DNA from 3 places in the Oceanobacillus sp. FSL K6-0251 genome. Region 2 is predicted to be linked to each of the others. Evidence: riboswitches for the same ligand, from Rfam matches in the RefSeq annotation. Region 2 holds a riboswitch; each other region holds the start of a gene.

Region 1 (5,657 bases), 180 kb from region 2:
AATAACGGGAGATATGCGCCCATGTTTGTACAGATTGTTTTAGAGGATAATCGTGCAAGCTTTGAGGAAAGTACAGAATGGATTGCGGCAGTGCTTCTTCATCTAAAGGAAAATTATCGAGTGGAGGAAGTTAACCTGGTCGGACATTCTATGGGCGGTATTCTTGCTGTGAAATATACGATGGAATATGCAAGGAATGACTATCCATCTGTTAATAAACTTGTAGCCATCGGCAGTCCATTTGATGGTATTTATAATGAAAGATATTTTGAAATTCATCAAGATGCAGCTGCAGAAGATTTGAAACCCGATTCGCATGCGATAAATATGCTGCAGCAGAATATGTTTCCTGCGGATGTGGATGTTTACAGCATTGCCAGTACAGGTGATTCCGTTGCTGTTCCGGAAAGTGTGAAGGCACTGAGGAGTATGATACCCGAACAAAATTTCAAAGAGACGATTATTGATGACCCGCAGCTGACACACAGTGCCCTGCACGAAAGTATGCAAATTGATAAATTGATTCATAGCTTTTTGTGGCAAGATTAAAGTGAATCAACTACAATGGTATAGGATTGATTTATCAAATAATCTTACTTCAGTTATGCGGAAATGCTCAACTGGAGTAAGATGAATGCCTGTTTTTAACAAAGTAGGAAAAGAATGAGAATATAAAGGTCAAATAGAGAAAAGCTTTTGACAAATTAAAGGAATGATAGCATGAATAAATACCATCATCTTTATGATCAATTAATTCAACATACGAAAAAAGAGAATGTATTGATGAATGAGCCGATTAGAGAACATACGTATACGAAATTAGGCGGGAAAGCGGATTTTTACATTACTCCGTCCACTTACGAGGAAGTACAGGCGATTATTCGCTTTGCTAATCAGGAAAATGTCCCATTTACAATGCTTGGAAATGGTTCTAATCTGATTGTGAAGGATGGCGGCATCCGCGGAATCGTTATGAACCTGCAGCAGCTGTCGGCTATTTGGAGAGAAGGAGATAAAGTTATCTCTCAGAGCGGAGCAAGAATTATTGATGCTTCCCGTTTTGCTTTAAATGAAGAGCTTGCCGGTTTAGAGTTTGCCTGCGGTATTCCAGGTTCCGTCGGCGGAGCGCTATATATGAATGCAGGTGCATATGGCGGAGAAATTAAAGATGCGCTGGAAAGTACGGTAGTTGCGACAAAGGACGGCGAACTGCTGACATTAACAGCAGAGCAATTAGATCTCAGCTATCGCACAAGTAACATCCCGGACAACGGTTATATTGTGTTGGAAGCAACATTCGCGTTAAAGCCCGGGAACAAAGAAGAAATTAAAGAAATGATGGATGATCTTACATATAAAAGAGAATCCAAACAGCCGCTCGAGTACCCGTCTTGCGGCAGTGTGTTCAAACGCCCGCCCGGTTTTTTTGCCGGCAAGCTGATCCAAGACTGTAATCTTCAAGGGAAGCAAATTGGCGGAGCAGAAGTCTCCACAAAGCATGCCGGTTTTATTGTAAATAAACAAAATGCAACGGCTTCCGAATATATTTCCTTAATTCAATTTGTTCAAGCGACGGTAAAAGAGAAATTTGATGTGCAGTTAGAGCGGGAAGTGCGGATTATTGGCGAGGATGTGGAAGGATAGCCTCATGGCACAGGTTCTGGCTGTGATAGAGGATGGCTGGGATAAAAAGAAAATTTGACATGCCTTTTATCTATTCTTATAATATGAAGTGTTATTTTAAACTTCAGGCAGAGGTTCTTAGCTTAAACCCTCTATAAAAAACTAAGGACAACTTGCGATTATCAAGCCGTGTTCCTTGGGAGCACGGCTTTTTCTATGTGAGGAAGTTTTGAACTGCAAGGTAATAGAAAATAACTGATTTCTGTTATCGTAATATATCTAAAGGAGGTGATGAGTATGGCAGGAAGAAGTGAGAAGGATCTTCAAGGAATTGAATTGCTGGGGAATAAAGAAACGAAATATGCGTTTGATTATACACCTGAGATTTTAGAAACATTTGATAATCAGCATCCAAATCGTGATTATTTTGTGAAATTAAACTGTCCGGAATTTACAACGCTTTGTCCGATAACGAATCAGCCGGATTTTGGGACGATTTATATCAGCTATATTCCAGATATCAAAATGGTAGAGAGTAAGTCTTTAAAATTATATTTATTCAGTTTCCGGAATCATGGTGACTTCCATGAGGACTGTGTCAATATTATTATGAACGATTTAATTGAGCTGATGGATCCGCGTTATATTGAAGTAAGAGGAAAGTTTACGCCCCGCGGAGGTATTTCCATCGACCCGTATTGCAATTATGGAAAAGCAGGGACAAAATTTGAAAAGATGGCAGAAAACCGGTTGATGCAGCATGATATGTATCCGGAAAAGATTGATAATCGATAGAGGGAAACTAAGATCCTTGCACCTTTGAAGAGAAGGGAACAGGAGAATGTATATTTATTTTAACGCCATCTTTGTTGGCTTATTATTATTGTCGAATGTCTTGTCGGTCAAATTGTTTCAAATGGGAAGTTTTGTATTGCCGGCTGCAGCGATTGTTTATGTGATTACGTATATGATAATGGATGTGGTTGGCGAGGTTTATGGAAAAAAAGCTGCCCGCAAAACGATACAAGCAGGATTTTTCACACAAATTATTGCAATGATTTTTATTTTTATTGCCATACACCTTCCGCCAGCAGCAGGTTTTCAGGAACAGGCTGCTTTTGAAACGATTTTTAACGGAAGCTTTCGCGTTATTTTAGCTAGTTTAGTTTCTTATTTTGTCAGTCAGCATTTAGGAGTATCTATCTTTCACCGCTTAAAGCACCGGCATGGAAGAAAGAAGCTGTGGTTACGTAATAGCTTATCAACGATGACCAGTCAGCTTTTTGATACCGTTCTATTTATTACGATTGCATTTTGGGGGATTGTTCCAACAGGTGTTTTAATCGGGATGATTGTATCGCAGTACATATGGAAGGTGATGGTGGCAATAATTGATACGCCATTTGTTTATCTTCTTGTACGGTGCATACGTAAATATGAGGTGAAAAACAAAGCGGAGTTGTTAGAAGCTTCTTGAGAAGATCAGCTGATGCCCTATCACTTTGAATAACCTATCATACCAAGAAACCAGCCAGACGGCTGGTTTTTTTAGGTTCAAGAATAGGAAAGCATATAAAAAATGCTGAATATAGCCGCTCCAACGGGTTTCATGGGGTGAGTAATTCCCAGAAATACACTCCGCTTTCCGTGGTCCCCAATCTCATCTCCTTTAAAGAAGACTTAGCGATTGGCAAGCCGGCAGGCGCAGACAGAGCTAAAGTCGCACTTATGCCCCGAGGGTGAAAAGAAGACTTAGCGATTGGCAAGCCGGCAGGCGCAGACAGAAGCAAAACGTTATGTTTTGAATATAAAGGCGGTTCATCTGTATCATTTTTAACTAGACAGATAGCAGAGAGAAACGACTATTTATAGAATGTACATATAAAATAAAACCCCGGCTCAAAAATAAAACCTGACCGGGGAGTATATAAAAATTCGCTCATCCTCTAAAACGCTGCAAGAACGATTGTACACGAGGATTTTCTGAATGCTCGATAACCTCGCTGGCCGTTCCTTGTTCTGCGATAATTCCTTCATCTAAAAACAGTACCTTATCCGCTATATCCAAGGCAAAGTCCATTTCATGCGTGACAAGGACCATCGCCATATCATCATTTTCTGCAAGATCACGGATGACATTTAATACTTCTCCGACGAGTTCGGGGTCAAGCGCAGAGGTAACCTCATCAAATAACATGATTTTAGGGCGCATCACAAGGGCGCGGGCCATAGCTACCCGCTGTTTTTGTCCGCCTGAAAGCTGGCTGGGGTAATTATCCAGCTTACTCCCGAGTCCTACACGCTCCAGCATTTCTATCGAGCGTTTTTTTACATCACTTTTTTCTTCGTTTTTCACATGAATAGGTGCTGTCATACAATTTTCTAAAATAGTCATATGCGGAAACAGGTTGAAATGCTGAAATACCATTCCAATCTCACCGCGAATAGAGCGCAGATGACTTTCATTCGCATGCATCCACTTTCCGTTCTTCTCCATTTTCCACAGATTGCGGCCGTCTACGATAATGTCCCCAGATGTTGGCTGCTCTAATGTCATCAGCATCCGGATAATTGTTGTTTTCCCTGATCCGCTTGGACCAATGACAGCGACTTTTTCAGCTGGATATATATCTAAATCAATCCCCTTCAATACCTCCACATTTCCAAAGGATTTATGAACATCTTGATAAGTAACGATTGGTTCTGCCATTATTGCATTGCTCCTTTATCTTTTATCATTTGATTTTTATGGAACCTTCTGTTGAAACGATTCTCTAACTTTTTAATCAGCACTGCAGAAGGATAGCTTAGTACTAAGAAAATGATTCCTACAATGGTCAATGGCTCAAGATAGGACCAGTTTTCCGCACCGTATGATCTGGCGAGCAGCATAATACCAGCTACCCCGATGGTGGATGCCAGCGGAACCTCTTTAAACATAATGATAAAGTAATTTCCAAGCATCGGAATGGTGGGCGGGATAGCTTGTGGCAGAATAATCTTTCGCCATTTATCCCATGTAGAAATATTCAGTGCAGTGGAAGCCTCCCATTGTCCTTTATCCACACTTTCAATTCCGGATCGATAAATTTCACCGATATACGTACTAAAGTGTATACCAAGTCCCAAAACGGCACAAGCGAATGGGTGGAGCGATATGCCAATATAAGGTATTACCGGCAAAGCATAATAGATAAAAAACAATTGAACGAGTGGAGGCGTAGAACGTATAAATTCCATGGTCCAGGTGACAATAAAATGAATAAATCGATTTGGGATACGGCGTAAGAATGTCCACAAAAAACCAAAAATCAAGGCAAAGAGATAGCTGGCTATCGTCAGTCCAATCGTAATTCCAAGTCCTTGTAATACCACTGGTAACGCATCAAAAAATGTATCCCAGCTCCAATAATTCAAATTCATCAGCTAGCTACCCCCTTTTTAGCAATTTTTTCAGCCTTTCTGGTAAGGAAAATTAATGGAAGGGCTAAAATGAAATAGAATACAAGCACAGTTAGATAAATCAATGGTGATAAAGATAAGCTGGTGCTTCGCATCACATCTCCATAATATAAAATATCTGTTAAGCCAATTAAAGAGACAAGAGAGGTTCCTTTTAAAATTTGAATGGTATAATTACCGAATTCAGGGAGCATCATACGTATTGCCTGTGGGAAAATAATCAGGCGCATCCTTTGAAAAGAAGACATATTTAACGCAGTTGCTGCTTCATACTGTCCTTGGGATACAGATAGAATGGAGCTGCGGACAACTTCTGAAAGATATGCGCCGTAGTTTAAACCGATGGCAATGACACCAATCCACCAATTCGAACCCAGATTAATCCCAAATAGCATCGGTACTGCATAGTACAGCCAGAATAGCTGAACTATCAAAGACGTCCCGCGAAATACCTCTACATAAAATCCGGTCAGTTTTCGTAATAGAAAATTATTGGACAGCCGGCAAAGTCCTGCTATAAATGACATAGCATATGCAAACAATGCAGAAGCAATTAAAATAGATACAGTTAT
Region 2 (5,657 bases):
ATTTTGGTGTTGATTCTTCTTTTTTAATGTTTTTTCAAACGGAAACATTTTTTTAAAACTGCCGTTGAGAGAAAACGCATGAACCCTTCCCTTTATGCCTGTCATTTGGGCAAGATTTTATAATTCATTTAATAAAATACCAAACGTATCACAATACAAGTTCCCTTGACGCTTTTTTTCGCATAATATATAATCCTTATAAGTTTACTTGTATTTATTTATTATTTTGAAGGAGAGGTTCTTTATGAAGGTAAAACTGGAGCAGGTAAATAAAAGCTTCCCCAAAGGCAAAACGGATTCGCTCCATGTCCTGCATGATATCGATCTCCAAATTGAAGCTGGCGAATTTGTTTCTTTGCTTGGACCTTCCGGCTGCGGCAAGTCTACGATTTTGAATTTAATCGCCGGTCTGGACAGCCCGACTTCTGGAGAAGTATATGTGAATGATAAAAAAGTTAAAGGACCGGGGACTGACCGGGTCGTTGTTTTTCAACAAGGCGGTTTATTTCCATGGATGAATGTCATGGATAATGTTACATATGGACTGCTGTTGAAAAAAATGAGCAAAAAAGAAGCGGAAAAAAAAGCAATGGAAGGGCTTCGAATGGTGCATCTCGGAAATTTTGCGCATGCTTTTCCCCATGAATTATCGGGCGGCATGCAGCAGCGTGTAGCAATTGCGCGTGCTCTCGTGATGGATCCTGACGTTCTTTTGATGGATGAACCATTTGCAGCCCTTGATGAACAGACACGGCTTATTTTGCATCAGGAGCTGCAAGAAATTTGGCAAAAAACCGGAAAAACCATTCTCTTTATCACGCATAATATTCGTGAAGCACTCACGCTTTCAGAACGGGTATTGCTTATGAGCACGAGACCTGGAGCAATCAAAAAATCTTTCAGAGTACAGGCGGCGCGCCCGCGTAACCCATCAGATAGTGTAATTGTAGATTTAGAAACACGTGTGATGAAGGAATTGGAAGAAGAAATGGAAAAAGTGTTGAAGGAGGAGTTCGGGGATGATTACCGCCTTAAGACGAGTGCTGTTCGTGATCGTGATCGTGACTATATGGGAGATCATATCTAAAACCAACCTGTTTCCGACCTTTATGTTTCCCCCTTTGCTTATCCCGAATGATCCCGGCGGAGTCACGGTGTTAAGCACATTAGTGAACGGTCTGATTTCCGGGCAAATACTCGGAGCTACAGGAATGACGCTCGGGAGACTGCTGCTCGGTTTTTCCATAGCAGTAATTTTAGGTCTGATTTTTGGGTACTTAATTGCCCGTTATAAATGGGTGGATGATACGCTTGGATTTTTTGTGACTGCGTTACAGTCCATTCCGAGTATTGTCTGGTTCCCTCTGGCTATTGTCTGGTTTGGACTTGGGAATGTAGCCATTTTATTTATTGTGACTATTGGAGCAACCTGGACAATGACAGTAAATGCAAGCACCGGATTTAAAAATGTGCCCAATCTTTATTTAAATGCTGCACGTACATTAGGTTCGTCGGGTACGCATCTTGTGCGAACCGTGATTCTTCCGGCATCCGTACCGCATATTATCTCTGGTCTTCGTGTTGCTTGGGCTTTCGCCTGGCGCGCAATCATGGCTGGGGAGCTTCTCGGTGGAAACGGCGGCCTCGGGTATCTGTTAGATATGGGACGCTCCTTGCAATCAATGGATTTAGTACTCTCTATTATGATTGTGATCGGTATCATCGGTACGATTATGGATAATCAGGTATTTCTTAGAATGGAACGCTCTGTTGCAAGAAAATGGGGCGTTGGAGCTTAATGGAAAGGATGAGGGATATGAAAAAAATATTATTCGGCCTGGGTGCGCTTCTTTTATTAGGAGCGGCAGGCTGTGGTTCAGAAGAAGCTGCCGATGAAATACACATTGGATATTTCCCTAATTTTACACATATTACTACGGTAGTTGCGCTGGAAAATGGTTACTTTGAAGAAGAAATGGGAGAAGAGGTAAATATCGAAACCTCCACATTCCCGGATGGCAGTGCCTTTATGGAGGCTATGTCCACACAGGATATCGACATTGGTACTGTTGGCCCGTCTCCGGCAACAACAACTTATTTAAGAAATCCGGAGCATGAAATCATTGCCGGAGCGGTGAATGGCGGGGCTGTCCTTGCCACTCGTGAAGATTCAGGGATTGAAAGCGTTGAAGATCTTGACGGCATGCGCGTAGCCATCCCGACGATCGGTTCCACGCAAGACATCATGCTGCGAAAAGCATTAGATGAAGTCGGACTCGGAGTAGATGACGATGGTGGAACCATTAGCTTAGTACCGCAGGCGCCTGCCGATACATCCACGCTGTTCCTGCAGGGTGACGTTGATGCTGCGGCCACACAGGAGCCTTGGGGCGTATACCTGGAAAATCAGGCAAACGCCGACATCCTCCTTGATGAAGAAGAATTTGCATGGGGTACAGAATCAACAACAACTGTTGTTACTGCGCGAAAATCATTTACGGAAAGCAATGAGGAATTAACACAGGCCTATTTGCGTGCCCACGCCAGGGCGGTAGAATTTATTGAAGAGAATCAGGAAGAAGCAGTTGAATTATTTGTCAATCACATTGAAGAAACGACAGGCAACGAGTTGGATTATGAGGAGACGCTGGAAGCAAGCGAACGTCTCAATCCGACGTATGAAATCAACGAAGAAGTGCTGCAGGAAATGGCAACGATCAGCTACGAAGCTGGGTATATGCAGTCAGATGAAATTGAAGGATTGGTTAATCGGACATTTTTGGAAGCAGCACTGGAAGAATAACCTGATAACGACGAACTCCCGATTTGACAGCCGGGGGTTTGTTTTTAGTTTCGTTTCTTTTCCATGATGTCACTTCATTTATTTTGTCCGCTCCCTGTTAAACTTGTTTTTATGTTTAAAGGCTTCGCGTTTTCCAAATCATTACATATACAAAACGATTGTTTTCCTTCTTCGATACTGGTATGATAGGCTAGGTTCAACGTGGTTCGTAACCATCCCACGCTAAAAAACTAGGAGGAAAACAGGATATGAATATAAGGACACTTGTGATTAACGGGATTATTGCAGCATTGTATGTCGCCGTATCCCTACTGGTCTCCCCAGTTGCATTTGGGGCGATTCAATTTCGAATATCAGAGATGTTTAACCATTTGATTATCTTTGATAAGCGTTACTTTTTCGGCATTACGATTGGTGTATTTGCATCTAATTTATTTTCAATGGCAGGCGGATTGGATCTTTTATTCGGGACAGCACATACCGCCATATCTTTAGGAATTATTATTTTCTTAAAAAAATATATTAAAAACAAGCTGACACTGCTATTTCTAAATACATTGATTTTCAGCTTTAATATGTTTATTATTGCCTTTATGCTAAATATAGCTTTACAATTACCGTTCCTGCTGACATGGCTTACAACCGGAATCAGTGAATTGATTGTTTTACTGATCGGCATTCCGATCTTCTATACTTTATATAAACGGATACATTTTGATAAAATGATATAATACAGAGAAAAAGACGGTGGAGAATGTAATCCATCGTCTTTTTTAAGAATGGAGAAGTAATTTTTTTAATGATATGAAAAGCTTCCTGGGGCTCTTTCGTTCTCCATGCAATCAATCACAAGGAAGGGAATGAGTAAAATGATTATCCGAAATCAGAACGGCCATTTTATTTTTATAACACAGGTAGACCATGCTTCTGTATCTGGAGAAATAGTTAAAAATCTGGCCTCGGGTTATTTCGAGCATACGCCTTATAAAGATTCTGTTATCTATGCAGCTTATCAGCATGACTGCGGCTGGGAGGCCTTTGACAAGCAGCCTTTTTGGAATGATCAGGCAAATCGTCCCTATTCCTTTATCGATTTTCCAGACATACCAAAAACCGTCTTGTACACGCAGGGTATTGAGCAGGTCCAGGAAAAGGACAGGTATGCCGCATTATTATGCAGTGAACATTATAAGCGTTTTCTCGTAACATCCACGCTCCCTGAAGCAAAAGCGTTTGTTCAGCAGGAAGCAGAGCGGCAGGAATGGCTGATCAGCAGGATGGATCATTTTAATCAAGCGACGTTTGAAATGGATTATACGCTTTTACAGTTTTCCGATAATCTATCTCTGTTCGCATGTATGAATGAGCCGGGAGCCGCGGATAAAGACCTTCATCCTTTTTTTAAAAACGGGATATCCGTTTCAAACACCGCATCCTCCTTTCCATCTGCTTTTTCTGTCAGCTGGGAAGATAAGGAGACAATAACCATGGAACCTTTTCCATTCTCAGCAAACTTTCCAATTACTTTGCTGTATAAAAGTATTCCTAAAACAACCATTCAGCAGCAGGGATTGATGAATGCTTATGAGCATGCCTCTGTTTTATCAAAAACGATTAGGATAAACACCAAAAAATAAGGCTGGCAGCTGCTTCAGCCTTATTTTTTGGTGTTTTAAAAAAGGACCAGACGCATCCAGTCCCTTCTCTGCTTCATTCAATCTATTTTTACTCTTCTCCCCATACATAAGGGGTTTCTTGATACACATAATAATTCAGCCAGTTGGAAAACAGCAGGCTGGAGTGACTCTTCCAACGATGCTTCGGCTGTTTTTCCGGATCATTATTGGGATAATAATTTTCCGGCATAGCTGTATCGATTCCTCGTGCATGGTCTCTTTCATATTCTTCCTTCAATGTATTTGCCATGTATTCTAAATGCCCGGTTGCCATAATATGCTTTCCATCCTTAGAAGCAAGTAAAAAGACTCCTGCGTCATCGGATACAGCAATCAGCTGCAGTTCAGGATGATTTTCGATTTCTTCCAAAGAAACCGTTGTATAGCGGGAATGCGGGGCTAAGAATACTTCATCAAACCCTCTTACCAGGCGTTCTTTTGGTGTTAACACATCATGTTCAAAAATCCCAAAGCATTTTTTCGGAAGCGGATGCTTATCAATGCCATAATGATGATATAAAGCAGCCTGTGCTCCCCAGCAAATATGCAGGGTGGATGTCACATGATCATTCGTCCAGTCCATAATTTCCTGCAGTTCCTCCCAATAATCCACATCGGTAAAAGACAGATGCTCTACCGGGGAGCCCGTAATAATCATACCGTCAAATGTTTTATCCCGTACCTCCTCAAAGGTCTTATAAAAAGTATCCAGATGATTCTGGTTTGTTGTTTTTGATTCATGTGAAGCCATTCGTAAAAAAGAAATGCGCACCTGTAACGGTGTATTTCCTAAATATCTTAACAATTGCGTTTCTGTTTTTTGCTTTTCCGGCATTAAATTAAGAATAAGAATACTAAGCGGACGAATTTCCTGTGCATCCGCGCGCTGTTCATCCATCACAAATATATTTTCCTCTTCCAGAATTTCTTTTGCAGGCAACTCTCTCGGAATTTTAATCGGCATTGTCTGACCTCCACTTTTTAAGCTTAACTTATTTCAAACGTTCTATTATCAATATGGAATATAACCGTACTGAATGTACAGCTTTTCCAAATTATTTGTCTATTTCTATTGTAATAGCTGGCAAGAAAAGTTCAAGTCCTCTCCCTTATTTTCCTTTAGAAAATCAAAAATGAATTGGATTTGAAAACATCAGGAGGAGCATTTTGTTCTTTTT
Region 3 (5,657 bases), 1.4 Mb from region 2:
ATTTAATAAATGCCGGGATAATTGCTGCGGTTCGATTTCCTCTAAATCATCATTTCCAACTTGCAGAAAAAAAGCCAGTTTTGGATAGCGCTGATGCACTTTTTCTGCATAACGAAGGTCCTCTTTATCAAAAATTACTACCTTTAAGCTGGCATGCGCTAATCGATCATTGATTTCCAATTGATGGATGATATCATCTAGCGTCTCCCAGTTTGTTTTCATCTTAGAGCTTGGCGGTTTAGGAGAAATGGTCAGATCATCAATTTTTACAAACCAGTCCTGGTAGCGGCTTCCCTGTGTTTCCAGTGCAACCTCAATAGACTTTTCCTGAAGCAAATCAATCAGATTATCAATAGCAGATAACAAAGCCGGATTCCCTCCTGAAATCGTCACATGATCAAAGCAGCTTCCTCCTACTTCTTGCAGCCGCTGCCAAATGTCTTCACTCGTCATCTGAACAATATCTTCTTTGGCGCTTCCGTCCCATGTAAATGCGGAATCGCACCAGGCACATCGGTAATCGCATCCAGCAGTTCGGACGAACATGGTTTTTCTTCCGACTACCATTCCTTCACCTTGAATTGTAGGGCCGAATATTTCTAAGACCGGTATTTTACGCATGATTCATCCACTCCCGTCTTGCTTCCGCATAGCTTGTCGGTGTTTCAAATAACCGAACAAATTCCACCTGGCATTGGTTAGGGAGTTCCTGAATTGCCGCTTCCATTTGTTCAAAAATCCAGACGACCATATTCTCAGCAGTTGTGTTCATTTTGGGCAATGTTTCATTTAAATAACGGTGATCTAAAAATGTTTCAATCTTGTTCTTCCAAATCTCTTTTATATCACCAAAATCAATTACGAAACCCACCTTATCTACAAAACCGCTGATACCGAATACAACCTGATACGTATGTCCATGCAGATTCTTACACTTCCCCTCATAACAATGAAGATGGTGCGCTGCATCGAAGGAAAACTCTTTACTTACCATCACGCGTTTTTGGTGATAGGCCAATTCTTCTCTATGAATATCTTTATCCAGCTTTTGCAGCTCTTCGACAATACGAAACCCGAACATTACTGATTCATCTCCTGTCTTCTAACTAAGTATTGGTCTAATCCACGCTGGCGTAATTGACATGCAGGACATTCTCCGCATCCTGCTCCTCTAACCCCGTTATAACAGGTCAACGTCCGTTCTCTGACATAATCAAAGGCTTGCAGTTCATCCGCTAATTCCCATGTTTCTGCCTTATCCAGCCACATTAATGGCGTATGAATCACAAAATCTTCATCCATGGATAGATTTAAGGTGACATTTAATGATTTGGTAAAGATATCCCGGCAATCCGGATATCCGCTGAAATCTGTTTCACAAACTCCCGTAATAATATGCTTGGCATCAATTTGCTTGGCTAGAATGGTTGCAAAAGAAAGGAACAGTAAATTTCTTCCCGGAACAAACGTATTCGGTATGCCGCCATCCTCTGCATTCTCTACTTCAATGTCCTCCCTGGTCAGCGCATTGGGCGCTAATTGATTCAGTAAAGACATGTCTAAAATATGATGTCTCAATCCCTGATCTCCAGCGATTTCCTTTGCCACCTCAATTTCTAAGCTGTGGCGCTGATTGTAGTCGAAGGTGACTAACTCTACATGCTCAAACTTTTCTAATGCCCAAAATAAACAGGTGGTGCTATCCTGACCACCGCTGAATACAACAACTGCTCGATTATTTTTTTCCATAAAAAAATCCCCTTTCCAATTTGAAAAAGAGAATTCTAAACACCCGAAAAATGCAAAAAACCATACCTAAGGCGCGGTATGGGTATCCTTAGTTTTTTATAGAGGGTGTTAGCTAGAACCTCTTCTACTTTGTATCGTAGATTTTATTCAATTTCTTTTACAATTGGCAGTATAACATATATTTCCTGATGATGTTATCCTGATTTCTTTTTTCAAACATGAAATTACGTTTCATCAACCAGTTTGGCTTTGCAGTGTTTGCTTTTTCTCTCTTTTTAATATTACAAAAGCTCCCTTTATTCGTTTCATTATCCACGATAAAGGGAGCATCATTACAGATTACTGCATGAAATTCTGCTTTCAGCTGCTATTGTATATTTTACTTTTTCTCACGAATCCCCATAAGCGTGTTTGCCCCTGCTGGCCAGTTTTCTTTTGCCAGTCTTGGAAATTGATTAATCCGTACATCAACAGATTCCGGAAACGGCGCAGGGCGTCCAGATGACTGATCTATCCCCATCACCATCTGTTCACTGGTTGCCACAGTATCATTTTCTTTGTTTTTCATTTCAAACCAAAGATGCACACGCTTTGCATCCCGGTTCAACACAGTGACCTTTGTAAGCAGCTCCTCGTTTTCATGCGCCTCTTTTACATATTTAATATGCGCTTCCAGCGTAAAAATGGTATAAGCACTTGCTTTTCGTCCTTCTTCATCCAGACCGATCACATCCATGAAAGCATCGAGGCTATAACTGAAAATCAATGCATAGTATGCATCGTTCAGATGTCCGTTATAGTCTACCCACGCACGTAACACATTGCCCTTCCATACTTGTTTACTTTCTGTCATAGGAGATCAGCCTTTCTGCCGGCCAGAAGCCTTCTTCCTCTAAAAGCCCCATTAATTTAATCAAGAAACGGTCCCGGCGATGTTCAAGGTCATCGATAGAAATCTCTCCGCTCTGTTCAGCAGTCCCTGAAATCACTTTTTCACTTAATTCTTCCGTCAGTTCAGGTGCCACTAAACGGGTCCAAGGCAGCTTCAATGCAGGGCCGAATTGTTCAAGCATGTGCCGCATCCCGTCCTTACCGCCTGCTAAATGAAGCGTTAGAAATGGTCCCATCAGTGCCCAGCGAAGACCAGGGCCGTAGACAATGGCTTTATCTACCTCTTCCGTTGTCGCTACGCCATCATTGACAATATGAAGCCCTTCACGCCAAATTGCTTCCATAAGCCGGTCGCCAATGTGGCCGTCAATTTCACCTTTCATCACAAGCGGCTTCATATGCATGCTTTCATAAAGCTCCTCTGCCTTTTCCATATAACTGCGCTCTGTCTGCTTTCCTCCTGCGATTTCCACCAATGGAATTAAGTAAACGGGGTTAAATGGATGGGCAACAATGATTCGTTCTGGGTGATGCACACAATCTTCCTGCAGGACAGAAGGCATGTATCCAGAAGTACTTGAAGCGATAATCGCTGTCGGTTTAGCAGCAGCATCCACCTGCGCTAATACCTTTTTCTTCAAGGCTTCCTGCTCTGGAACATTTTCCTGTATCAAATCGGCTTCTTTTACAGCTTCCTCCAGCTCGTTGTAGAAGGTCAGATTCTCCTTTGCAGCTTCGTTGCTTATTCCGTATTCTTCTAATGTTGTCCAAATAGCATCTATCATTTTTTCTGTTTTTTCTTTTGCATCAGGAGCCGGATCAAAAGCATTGACCTTATGACCATTTGCTAAAAAGCGTGCAATCCAGCCATTGCCAATCACGCCGGTTCCTAAAACTGCCATTGTTTTTTGCGCCATATTTCACCTCTTAGGAATTAAATTTTTTAAGATTTAAATGTTCTCTTGTCTCTGCAGCCGTCATCGGCTCCAGCTTGACACTATTTAAAATGCTGACAGCTTGATCAACCAGCTGTTCATTTGTACCAAGTACACCTTTTTCTAAATATAAGTTATCTTCTAAACCGACCCGGACATTCCCGCCGAGTAAAGCAGCCTGTGCCACAATCGGCAGCTGCATACGGCCAATACCAAAGGCTGACCAATGCGCGCCATCAACCACTCTTCTTTTCATATATTCGATTGTTTCTGCATCCGCATCAGCGCCCCATGGAATACCAAGACAAAATTGATACATTGGTGTTCCTTCTACTAGTCCTTCAGAAATTAATTGGTTAGCAAGACGGATATGTCCTGTATCAAATACTTCCATTTCGGGTTTTACGCCGCTTTCTTTAATCAGCTTTGCGTGCTCCCGAAGCCAGTCTTCCGGCCCTAAATAAACCTGATTGCCAAAGTTTAAACTGCCGCAATCCAAGGTGGTGAGTTCCGGAAGCAATTCCCCGACCGGTTCATGACGCTCTTTTGGTGTCTGAATATCAGTCCCTTCTCCTCCACAAGTTGGATTTTCTAGATTTGGAACAAAGTCGCCGCCCCCGCCAGCCGTAATATTAATAATCACATCTGTATCGGATTCACGGATTCGTTCCACGGTTTCTCTAAAAAGGGCCACATCGTGACTGAGTTTCCCTGTCTTGGGATCACGAACATGGATATGTGCAATTGCAGCACCTGCTTTTGCTGATTCAATAGCAGATTCCGCAATTTCTTTTGGCGTAATTGGAACATGTCTGCTTTTCTCTGTTGTATCACCTGCACCAGTCAGTGCTGCAGTGATGATTCGTTTATTCTTCATTTTTTGCTTCCTCCTTTTTGGTTGGGGTGACAATAGGAACATGGTTAAAAATCTCGCCACTTTCAAAAAACGCAACAAGATTATTTATCCAATTATAATAGGCATTCCATTCATCCAGCTCCTGCTGTAATCTCTCCATTCGAACTTTTACTTCTTCTGAGGAATCCTCTGTCAAAAAAGTTTCTAAATGACGAATTTGTTCTCTGAGACGGCGTTCTAAACTCGTATTACGTTTTACAACCTCTGACCAGTTACTTGTAAATAAGGATATAAATGTTTGTGCATAATCGCGTTCTACATTGTAATGATCTTTGCGGCTGCCTTTCACGTATTCTTTCTCAGCGATATTAAATGAGATCATCTGTCGCATGACCTGACTCATTCTTGTTTTACTCATTCCAGTTTCTTCAGCCAGTGAATCTAATGTCATTGCCTCGCGATTCATATAGATAATGCCAAGCAGCCGTCCGACTGTCGAGGATACGCCGAACGTTTCCATGTTATCTGCGATTCGATCTGTGAGCAGTTCTTCGCAGGATTTGATTTCTTGAAGCAATTGATTATTTGAAAATGATTCCATCGTCAAGCTCCCCTTTAACTTGTATATGTGTCACTGTAACACGGATTAAATAAAATTGGAAAAATCAAGTTTGATAGTAAATGAGCGTAAAAGTAAGCAATTCTAAGATAAACTGCACTGTATACTTTGTAAAGTTTAAATTGCACAGATTTTACGGTTTAAATCGCTTTTTTCGGATTTTCATTTTTACCTGTCTGTTTATTATACTGAGTAAGTCTAAATTTTAGTTTTACGGAATAAGCAATGGAGGTGCTTGTAGTGCTTGAATTTAAAGAAGTAACTAAAAAATTCGAAGGAAATAATACTCCTTCCGTTCATAAACTGAACCTGAAAGTAGAACGAGGAGAATTTGTTGTTTTTATCGGCCCAAGCGGGTGCGGGAAAACAACTACGATGAAAATGATTAACCGGTTAATTGAACCTTCCGGGGGAGAAATTCTTGTAGACGGCGTGAATGTCCTCAAGCAGGATGCTGTCCAATTACGTCGATCCATTGGATATGTTATTCAGCAAATTGGTCTTATGCCCCATATGACTGTGGGAGAAAACATCTCTCTTGTGGGATCGCTTTTAAAATGGAATAAGGAGAAACAGAAAGAACGGGCAAAAGAACTTATTTCACTGG

Evidence for each region. A riboswitch is a leader RNA that binds a small molecule or an ion and turns the genes downstream of it on or off. The one in region 2 is predicted to bind preQ1.
Region 1: linked by a shared signal. The riboswitch ahead of queF (preQ(1) synthase) and the one ahead of MKY45_RS04325 (QueT transporter family protein) in region 2 are both predicted to bind preQ1.
Region 3: linked by a shared signal. The riboswitch ahead of queC (7-cyano-7-deazaguanine synthase QueC) and the one ahead of MKY45_RS04325 (QueT transporter family protein) in region 2 are both predicted to bind preQ1.

What each region holds. Positions count from the first base shown of each region.
Region 1 is NZ_JBBORS010000001.1:1,040,399-1,046,055, forward strand. Features, by position in the region: gene MKY45_RS05210 (alpha/beta fold hydrolase) at 1-549, shown strand, start outside; gene murB (UDP-N-acetylmuramate dehydrogenase) at 721-1,644, shown strand; PreQ1 riboswitch class I at 1,749-1,795, shown strand; gene queF (preQ(1) synthase) at 1,921-2,418, shown strand; gene MKY45_RS05225 (queuosine precursor transporter) at 2,465-3,100, shown strand; gene ehuA (ectoine/hydroxyectoine ABC transporter ATP-binding protein EhuA) at 3,563-4,333, opposite strand; gene ehuD (ectoine/hydroxyectoine ABC transporter permease subunit EhuD) at 4,333-5,046, opposite strand; gene MKY45_RS05240 (amino acid ABC transporter permease) at 5,046-5,657, opposite strand, start outside.
Region 2 is NZ_JBBORS010000001.1:862,067-867,723, reverse strand. Features, by position in the region: gene MKY45_RS04340 (ABC transporter ATP-binding protein) at 245-1,087, shown strand; gene MKY45_RS04335 (ABC transporter permease) at 1,020-1,799, shown strand; gene MKY45_RS04330 (ABC transporter substrate-binding protein) at 1,817-2,803, shown strand; PreQ1 riboswitch class I at 2,999-3,043, shown strand; gene MKY45_RS04325 (QueT transporter family protein) at 3,052-3,534, shown strand; gene MKY45_RS04320 (DUF3891 family protein) at 3,664-4,440, shown strand; gene metA (homoserine O-acetyltransferase MetA) at 4,529-5,443, opposite strand.
Region 3 is NZ_JBBORS010000001.1:2,296,555-2,302,211, reverse strand. Features, by position in the region: gene queE (7-carboxy-7-deazaguanine synthase QueE) at 1-621, opposite strand, end outside; gene queD (6-carboxytetrahydropterin synthase QueD) at 614-1,081, opposite strand; gene queC (7-cyano-7-deazaguanine synthase QueC) at 1,081-1,749, opposite strand; PreQ1 riboswitch class I at 1,832-1,877, opposite strand; gene MKY45_RS11600 (thioesterase family protein) at 2,129-2,602, opposite strand; gene MKY45_RS11595 (3-hydroxyacyl-CoA dehydrogenase NAD-binding domain-containing protein) at 2,589-3,557, opposite strand; gene MKY45_RS11590 (BKACE family enzyme) at 3,568-4,452, opposite strand; gene MKY45_RS11585 (GbsR/MarR family transcriptional regulator) at 4,442-5,032, opposite strand; gene MKY45_RS11580 (betaine/proline/choline family ABC transporter ATP-binding protein) at 5,291-5,657, shown strand, end outside.